One region of the Pseudomonas sp. DTU12.1 genome, then DNA from elsewhere that is predicted to be linked to it. Evidence: predicted binding sites of a transcription regulator. Region 1 holds the regulator's gene; each other region holds the start of a gene.
The links. The regulator sigma-54, encoded in region 1, starts transcription at its own class of promoters, with help from an activator protein. The targets are predictions, from matches to a motif close to ANTGGCATNNANNTTGCTNT.
Positions count from the first base shown of each region.

Region 2: a site for sigma-54 is predicted at 1,365-1,384, ahead of flgB (flagellar basal body rod protein FlgB). Genes of this name have one in related genera too.
Region 3: a site for sigma-54 is predicted at 1,706-1,725, ahead of glnA (glutamate--ammonia ligase). Genes of this name have one in related genera too.

Region 1 is NZ_CP045254.1:5,112,089-5,115,209, forward strand. It holds gene lptA (lipopolysaccharide transport periplasmic protein LptA) at 1-166, shown strand, start outside; gene lptB (LPS export ABC transporter ATP-binding protein) at 166-891, shown strand; gene GDV60_RS22600 (RNA polymerase factor sigma-54) at 1,076-2,569, shown strand; gene hpf (ribosome hibernation-promoting factor, HPF/YfiA family) at 2,645-2,950, shown strand; gene ptsN (PTS IIA-like nitrogen regulatory protein PtsN) at 2,963-3,121, shown strand, end outside.
Region 2 is NZ_CP045254.1:4,553,148-4,556,268, reverse strand. It holds gene GDV60_RS20045 (chemotaxis protein CheV) at 1-214, shown strand, start outside; gene cheR (protein-glutamate O-methyltransferase CheR) at 258-1,085, shown strand; gene flgB (flagellar basal body rod protein FlgB) at 1,428-1,835, shown strand; gene flgC (flagellar basal body rod protein FlgC) at 1,839-2,282, shown strand; gene flgD (flagellar hook assembly protein FlgD) at 2,299-3,030, shown strand; gene flgE (flagellar hook protein FlgE) at 3,062-3,121, shown strand, end outside.
Region 3 is NZ_CP045254.1:563,731-566,851, reverse strand. It holds gene thiI (tRNA uracil 4-sulfurtransferase ThiI) at 37-1,491, opposite strand; gene glnA (glutamate--ammonia ligase) at 1,825-3,121, shown strand, end outside.

The DNA.
Region 1 (3,121 bases):
CCGCGCCAAAGTGATCAGCAGCGACGGCAACTCGACCGAAGGCGAGAAAATCGTCTACGACACCGTCAAGCAGATCGCCACTGCTGGCCGCGCCAATGGCACCAAGGTCACCGCGCCACGTCCGCGCATTGACATGGTTATCCAGCCGAAGAAGAAGGCCCAGTAATGGCAACCCTGAAAGCCCAGCATCTGGCCAAGGCCTATAAAAGCCGTCAGGTCGTGCGCGACGTCAGCCTGTCGATCGACAGCGGCCAGATCGTCGGCCTGCTTGGCCCCAACGGTGCCGGCAAGACCACCTGTTTCTACATGATTGTCGGCCTGGTCCAGGCAGACCAGGGCCGTGTATTGATCGATGACCTGGACGTGAGCCACCAGCCAATGCACGGTCGTGCACGGGCCGGTATCGGCTATCTCCCCCAGGAGGCGTCGATCTTCCGCAAACTGTCAGTGTCCGACAACATCATGGCGATCCTTGAGACCCGCAAGGAACTGGATCGCGATGGGCGCCGCCAGGAGCTGGAAAGCCTGCTGCAGGAGTTCCACATCAACCACATTCGCGACAACCTCGGCATGAGCCTGTCCGGCGGCGAACGTCGTCGCGTGGAAATCGCCCGCGCCCTGGCCACTGCACCGAAGTTCATCCTGCTGGACGAACCCTTCGCCGGTGTCGACCCGATTTCGGTAGGCGACATCAAGCAGATCATCCATCACCTCAAGGCCAAGGGGATCGGCGTGCTGATCACCGACCACAACGTGCGTGAGACCCTGGATATCTGTGAAACCGCCTACATCGTAAACGACGGCCAACTGATTGCCGAAGGCGACTCCGCCACCATCCTGGCCAACGAACTGGTCAAGGAAGTGTATCTGGGGCACGAGTTCCGCCTGTAACCACTGTGATGTCAGGACATTCGCCATCGGGCGCGGGAGTCAATAAAAACCTCATTATTTTTATTGTTACCGCGCTCTAGGCAAAGCCCCCGATATCAGGCATATAATTTGCTTATGTTTGGCGCTCACGCGCCCTGTCGTGGATGGCGCATTGCGCCGGCGAATAAGGTGTTAAGCCCCTGCCATGAAACCATCGCTAGTCCTGAGAATGGGCCAGCAGCTGACGATGACACCGCAGCTGCAACAGGCCATCCGCCTGCTCCAATTGTCGACCCTGGACCTGCAACAGGAAATCCAGGAGGCCCTGGAGTCCAACCCGATGCTCGAACGCCAGGAAGAAGGCGACGACTTCGATAATGCCGACCCACTGGCCGACAACATAGAGCAAAAACCCAATCCCGACGTCCAGGAACCGTCCTACCAGGAAGCCGCCCCCACGGTGGATAACCTGGAAGAAGGCGAATGGAACGAACGCATTCCCAATGAACTGCCCGTGGACACGGCCTGGGAAGATGTCTACCAGACCAGCGCCAGCAGCCTGCCCAGCAACGACGATGACGAGTGGGACTTCACCACCCGCACCTCCGTTGGCGAGAGCCTGCAGAGCCATCTGCTGTGGCAACTGAACCTTGCCCCGATGTCCGACACCGATCGCCTGATCGCCGTGACCCTGATCGATTGCATCAATAATCAGGGCTACCTGGACGAGACCCTTGAGGAAATCCTCGAGGCCTTCGACCCGGAACTGGACATCGAGCTGGACGAAATCGAAGCGGTGCTGCACCGCATCCAGCAGTTCGAGCCTGCCGGCATTGGCGCGCGCAATCTCAGCGAGTGCCTGTTGCTGCAACTGCGCCAGCTACCCGCCAAGACCCCGTGGCTGACCGAGGCCCAACGCCTGGTCACCGACTACATCGACCTGCTGGGCAGCCGCGACTACAGCCAGTTGATGCGCCGCATGAAGCTCAAGGAAGATGACCTGCGCCAGATCATCGAGCTGGTACAGAGCCTCAACCCGCGCCCCGGCTCGCAGATCGAGTCCAGCGAAGCCGAATATGTCGTGCCTGACGTGATCGTGCGCAAGGACAACGAGCGCTGGCTGGTGGAACTGAACCAGGAATCGGTGCCACGCCTGCGGGTCAACCCGCAATACGCCGGGTTCGTGCGCCGGGCCGATACCAGTGCCGACAACACCTTCATGCGCAACCAGTTGCAGGAAGCGCGCTGGTTCATCAAGAGCCTGCAAAGCCGCAACGAGACCCTGATGAAGGTAGCCACCCAGATCGTCGAGCATCAGCGCGGCTTCCTGGAGTACGGCGACGAGGCGATGAAGCCGTTGGTACTGCATGATATTGCCGAAGCCGTTGGCATGCATGAGTCGACCATTTCCCGGGTAACCACCCAGAAATTCATGCATACCCCACGGGGTATATATGAGCTGAAATACTTTTTCTCCAGCCACGTCAGCACCTCCGAAGGCGGCGAATGCTCGTCCACGGCGATCCGCGCGATCATCAAAAAACTGGTTGCCGCGGAAAATCAGAAAAAGCCGTTGAGTGACAGCAAGATCGCTGGTTTACTGGAGGCACAAGGCATTCAGGTCGCCCGTCGAACCGTCGCCAAGTACCGCGAGTCCCTTGGGATCGCGCCTTCCAGCGAGCGTAAGCGGTTGATGTGACGGGCGGGCCACAGCGTTCCAGTGGCGGGTATTCCTACCCGCCGCTTTATGCACTGGCAACGAAGGAGAAGCTGTATGCAAGTCAACATCAGTGGACACCAACTGGAAGTGACCGAACCGCTGCGCGCCTACATCAGCGAGAAACTCAAACGAATTGAGGGGCATTTCGACAAGATCACCAATGTGCAAGTCATCATGTCTGTCGAAAAGCTGAAGCAGAAAATCGAAGCCACCTTGCGTATACCCGGCGGGGAAGTAGTCGCCAATGCAGAGCATGCAGATATGTATGCCGCTATTGACGACCTGACCGACAAGCTGGATCGCCAAATCAAAAAGCATAAGGAAAAGCAGCAGAGCCTTCTTCAAGGCACAGGCCGCTAACACTCCCCACCCATGATTCGACTTGAAACCATCCTGACCCCCGGCCGTTCCCTCGTGAACGCGCCGGGCGGCAGTAAAAAGAAAGCCCTCGAACAGATTGCCAACCTGATCAGCCGCGAAGTGCCTGAACTGGTGATGCAAGACGTGTACGAGGCTCTGATTGCCCGTGAA
Region 2 (3,121 bases), 560 kb from region 1:
GATGCCGGAAATGGACGGCTACACCCTCACGGCCGAGATACGTAACGACCCACGCATGCAAAAATTGCATATCATCCTGCATACTTCATTGTCCGGTGTATTCAACCAGGCAATGGTCAAGAAGGTCGGTGCCGATGACTTCCTGGCCAAATTCCGTCCAGATGACCTGGCTTCCCGGGTCGTTGAACGGATCAAATCTGCAGATCACGGCTAGGGGCTTTCTCCCTGGCGGTCACACGAGTTAAGAGGCGGTTTCATTGTCTACGGGTAATTTGGATTTCGAACAGTTCCGGGTATTCCTGGAAAAAGCCTGTGGCATATTGCTCGGTGAAAACAAGCAATACCTGGTATCAAGCCGTCTCAACAAATTGATGGAACAGCAGGGCATCAAGTCCCTGGGCGAGTTGGTGCAGCGCATCCAGGGTCAACCGCGCAGCGGGTTGAAGGAGATGGTGGTCGATGCCATGACCACCAACGAAACCTTGTGGTTTCGTGATACCTACCCCTTCGAGGTGCTCAAGAACAAGGTATTGCCCGAGGCCATCAAGGCCAGCCCCGGCCAGCGCTTGCGCATCTGGTCGGCGGCGTGTTCATCGGGGCAGGAACCCTATTCGCTGTCGATGTCCATCGATGAGTTCGAGCGGACCAACATGGGCCAGTTGAAAGCGGGTGTGCAAATTGTTGCCACTGATTTGTCCGGCACCATGCTGACCAACTGCAAGACCGGCGAATACGACAGCCTCGCCCTGGGTCGCGGCCTGTCCCAGGAGCGCCTGCAGCGTTACTTCGACCCCAAGGGCGCCGGGCGCTGGGCGGTCAAGGCGCCGATCAAGAGCCGTGTGGAGTTCCGCTCGTTCAACCTGCTGGACAGCTACGCCAGTCTCGGCAAGTTCGACATCGTGTTTTGCCGCAACGTATTGATCTACTTCTCGGCTGAAGTGAAGAAGGACATCCTGCTGCGCATCCACGGCACGCTCAAGCGCGGTGGCTATCTGTTCCTCGGCGCGTCCGAAGCGTTGAACGGCTTGCCGGACCATTACCAGATGGTGCAGTGCAGCCCCGGTATTATCTACCAGGCTAAATAACACCCCACCCAACATTTGGGGTGGGGCTTGTGTGGGAGCGGGCTTGCTCGCGAAGGCGGTAGTGAAGTTGGTTGATAGCTGACTGACACACTGAAGTGCGCCCTTCGCGAGCAAGTCGAACCGTCGCACCGCCGCTCCCACATTTTTTTGTGTCAGACCTTGGAAAGCGGCAACTCCCCATTGCCGCTTTCCTGACGTTTCGCGGAAAGCGCTTGCCGCTTTTCCGCCATTGCCGGCGGCAACCTCTACTTAACCCCTTGATTTATTGGGCTTGATAAACCTGGCATGGCGCTTGCTATATCCCTGTTACGAAAAGCAGGTCAGCCCCTAAAGGTCTCCGCCATGAGCATCAGCTTCGATAAAGCGCTCGGTATCCACGAACAGGCCCTGGGCTTCCGCGCCCAGCGTGCCGAAGTCCTGGCTAACAACATCGCCAACGCCGACACCCCGAACTACAAGGCTCGGGACCTGGACTTTGCCGCCGTGCTCGCCGCACAGAGCGACAAGACCAAGAACGGCTCCTTCGCCTTGAACATGACCAATAACCGTCATATCGAAGCGCAGGGCCTGAGCAGTGGCGATGAGTCGCTGATGTATCGCACGCCGATGCAGCCGTCGATCGACCAGAACACCGTCGATGCGCAGTTGGAGCAATCGAACTACGCCGAGAACTCGGTGAACTTCCAGGCCAGCTTCACCCTGCTCAACAGCAAATTCAAAGGGCTGATGTCAGCCCTGCGCGGAGAGTAAGCCATGTCTCTATCCAGTGTTTTCAATATTGCCGGTAGTGGCATGAGCGCCCAGACCACGCGTCTGAACACGGTCGCCAGTAACATTGCCAACGCCGAGACGGTCTCGTCGAGCATCGACCAGACCTACCGCGCCCGGCATCCGGTGTTCGCCACCATGTTCCAGGCCGGTCAGAACGGCGGCAGCGACTCGTTGTTCCAGAGCCAGGATGCTGCCGGCCAGGGCGTACAGGTGTTGGGTGTGGTCGAAGACCAGAGCAACCTCGATGCGCGCTACGAACCCAATCATCCTGCCGCGAACGAAAAGGGCTACGTGTACTACCCCAACGTCAACGTGGTCGAGGAAATGGCAGACATGATTTCCGCCAGTCGTTCGTTCCAGACCAACGCGGAAATGATGAACACCGCCAAAGCCATGATGCAGAAGGTCCTGACCCTCGGTCAGTGATAAGGGGCGCTAAAGAATGTCCGTCACTAACGATGTGTCGAGTCAATCGACGATCCAGAGTCTGTTCGACTCCAAGGTCAAGGATGCCAAGTCCAGCCAGGGCAACCTGGCCGATACCGCCAAGGCGGCCTCGGGCAACCAGTCCCTGGGCAAGGATGCATTCCTGCAACTGCTGGTCACCCAGTTGAAGAACCAGAACCCGCTGTCGCCCCAGGACAACGGCGCGTTCGTGGCGCAACTGGCGCAGTTCAGCAGCCTGGAAGGCATCAACACCTTGAACGATTCGGTGAACACCATCACCGGTAACTACAAGTCGTCGCAGGCGCTGCAAGCCTCGTCGCTGGTGGGGCGTTCGGTAATTATTGAAACCAACAAGGCCATGGTCGACACCAGCAAGAGCTTTACCGGCTCGGTTGCCGTGGGTGCGTCGGTGGGCAACGTTACCGTCAAGGTCACCGACAAGGACGGCAACCTGGTCAAGACCATCGATCTGGGCGCCCAGAGCGCCGGCAAGTCGGACTTTATCTGGGACGGCAAGAACGAAGCAGGCGAGCAGCTTGATTCTGGCTCCTACACCTTCGCGGCCAGCACCAAGAATGACGCCGGTGATCCGGTGGCCTTGAAAACCTCGCTGCCGGCCACGGTCACCAGCGTGACCTTGAGCCAGACCGGCGGCGAAATGCTGCTCAATCTTTCTGGCGGCATGGGCAGCATCAAGCTGTCGCAAATTCAGACTATCGGTACATAGAGCCGGCTAAATACGGCAAGAGGAGAGAAACATGTCTTTTAATATCGGCCTTAGCGGCCTCTATGCGGCCAACAAACAACTGGACGTGACC
Region 3 (3,121 bases), 1.4 Mb from region 1:
CGGTGACGCAGGCCACAGGCAAACAGCCCCGGGCTCTTAGCTCGGTCGATAAACGCGCACATTGGCATATCCCTCACTGAGCAAATGGTGGGCATGCAGGCGACTCATCACGCCTTTGTCGCAATACAGCAGGTACTGACGGCTGTTATCCAGTTCCTTGAAACGCGCGTTCAGTGCATAGAACGGCAGCGTTTGCACGTCGATGCCAGCGATTTCCAGCGGCTCGTCTTCAGCGGCATCCGGGTGACGGATGTCGATGACAATCTGACCGGCCAGGGCTTCGCTGACTTCTTCGATCTGTACGTCCTGGCCCAATTCGTCGATGACTCGATCGATCGGCACCAGTTTGGCGTTCTCGAGCGCTCGCTCCAGAATCGCCATGTCGAATTCTTTCTCTTCATGCTCCACGCGATAGCGCTTGGCATGGGTCTTGGGGTTCACCGAGATGACCCCGCAGTACTCTGGCATGTGCTTGGCGAAATCAGCGGTGCCGATTTCGTTGGCCAGGTCGATGATGTCCTGCTTGTGGCTGGCGATCAGCGGGCGCAATACCAGCTTGTCGGTCACGCAGTCGATCACGGACAGGTTCGGCAACGTCTGGCTGGAGACCTGGGAAATCGCCTCGCCGGTCACCAGCGCTTCGATTTGCAGGCGGTCGGCGATTTTCGACGCTGCGCGCAACATCATACGCTTCAATACGACGCCCATATGACCGTTATCGACTTTTCCGAGAATTTCTCCCAGGACTTCCTCGAACGGTACGCTGACAAACAGCACGCGCTGGGAGCTGCCGTACTTCTTCCAGATATAGTGCGCAACTTCCATCACGCCCAATTCGTGTGCACGCCCGCCCAGGTTAAAGAAGCAGAAGTGGCTCATCAGGCCCCGGCGCATGATCTGGTAGGCCGCCACGGTAGAGTCGAAACCGCCGGACATCAGCACCAGGGTCTGTTCCAGCGCACCCAGCGGGTAGCCACCGATGCTGTTGTGCTGGCTGTGGATCACAAACAACCGTTGGTCGCGAATTTCGATACGTACTTCGATTTGCGGCTCTTTCAGCGAGATTCCTGCGGCCCCACACTCGCGACGCAGCTTGCTGCCGACGTATTTCTCGACATCCATGGAGCTGAACGGGTGCTTGCCCGCACGCTTGCAGCGCACCGAAAAAATCTTGCCTTCAAGGCTGGTGCCAAAGTGCAGTTTGCATTTTTGCGTGATGTCGTCGAAGTCGCCCAGCGGGTACTCGTCGACCTGCAGGAAATGCGCGATGCCCGGCATGCAGCTCAGGCGCTCGGTCATATCTTTCAAGGCTTTAGGGTCGCTGACGCGGGTTTCCAGCTCGAGGTTGTCCCACACACCGTTCACCACCACGGCCGGGTCCAGGTCACGGAGCACGGCGCGGATATTCTTGGCCAATTGACGGATGAAACGCATCCGTACCGGTCGGCTCTTGATGGTGATCTCGGGGAAGACTTTAACGATTAATTTCATGGAAACAGCGCGCGCAGGGCCAGCCGAAAAAGGGGGGCGCGGATTATAGCGGAAATCGCTCAAGGTTTGACCAGTTAATATACAAACGGCACGCGACGCACCAAAGAGGTGCATTTACAGGCAGTTACGCTACATTGCAGTGCGCGATTTTTGCCATTTCGACGATTTGCACCTTTATAGGGGCCATTTTGAGGCAAAAAACCCATGTCGGGGCACTGGCATGCAATTTGCTCTCTTGTGAGGCAGGTTGCCATGGCGGACTATCCGCGCCGGCATCACCCACATTCTAAGGGCTACTCCACTACCCCAGCCCGAAGCCACCCGGAGGACACTATGTCGAAGTCGGTTCAACTCATCAAAGATCATGACGTTAAATGGATTGATCTGCGCTTCACGGACACCAAAGGCACTCAGCACCACGTGACCATGCCGGCTCGCGACGCGCTGGATGACGCCTTCTTCGAAGAAGGCAAAATGTTCGACGGCTCCTCCATCGCTGGCTGGAAAGGCATCGAAGCCTCCGACATGATCCTGATGCCGGACGACTCCACCGCCGTACTCGACCCGTTCACCGAAGAGCCAACCCTGATCATCGTCTGCGACGTGATCGAGCCTTCGACCATGCAGGGCTACGACCGCGACCCACGTGCGATCGCCAAGCGTGCCGAGGAATACCTGAAGTCCACCGGTATCGGTGACACCGTATTCGTGGGCCCTGAGCCTGAGTTCTTCATCTTTGACCAGGTGAAGTTCAAGTCCGACATCTCCGGCTCCATGTTCAAGATCTTCTCCGACCAGGGTTCGTGGATGTCCGACCAGGACGTGGAAGGCGGCAACCATGGCCACCGTCCAGGCGTCAAAGGCGGCTACTTCCCAGTACCACCGTTCGACCACGACCACGAAATCCGTACCTCCATGTGCAACGCCATGGAAGACATGGGCCTGGTCATCGAAGTTCACCACCACGAAGTGGCGACTGCCGGCCAGAACGAAATCGGTGTGAAGTTCAACACCCTGGTTGCCAAGGCTGACGAAGTACAGACCCTCAAGTACTGCGTACACAACGTGGCAGTGGCCTACGGCCGTACCGCTACCTTCATGCCTAAACCACTGTACGGCGATAACGGTTCGGGCATGCACGTTCACCTGTCCATCGCCAAAGATGGCAAGAACACCTTCGCTGGCGAAGGTTATGCCGGCCTGTCCGACACCGCCCTGTACTTCATCGGCGGCATCATCAAGCACGGTAAGGCCCTGAACGGCTTCACCAACCCGTCGACCAACTCCTACAAGCGTCTGGTCCCAGGTTTTGAAGCACCAGTGATGCTGGCCTACTCGGCTCGCAACCGTTCCGCTTCGATCCGTATTCCTTACGTGTCCAGCCCTCGCGCTCGCCGTATCGAAGCACGCTTCCCGGATCCAGCAGCCAACCCGTACCTGGGTTTTGCTGCACTGCTGATGGCTGGCCTGGACGGCATCCAGAACAAGATCCACCCAGGCGACGCCGCCGACAAAAACTTGTACGACCTGCCGCCTGAAGAGGCCAAGGAAATCCCACAAGTGTGCGGCAGCCTGAAAGAAGCCCTGGAAGAGCTGGACAAGGGCCGTGCGTTCCTGACCAAAGGCGGCG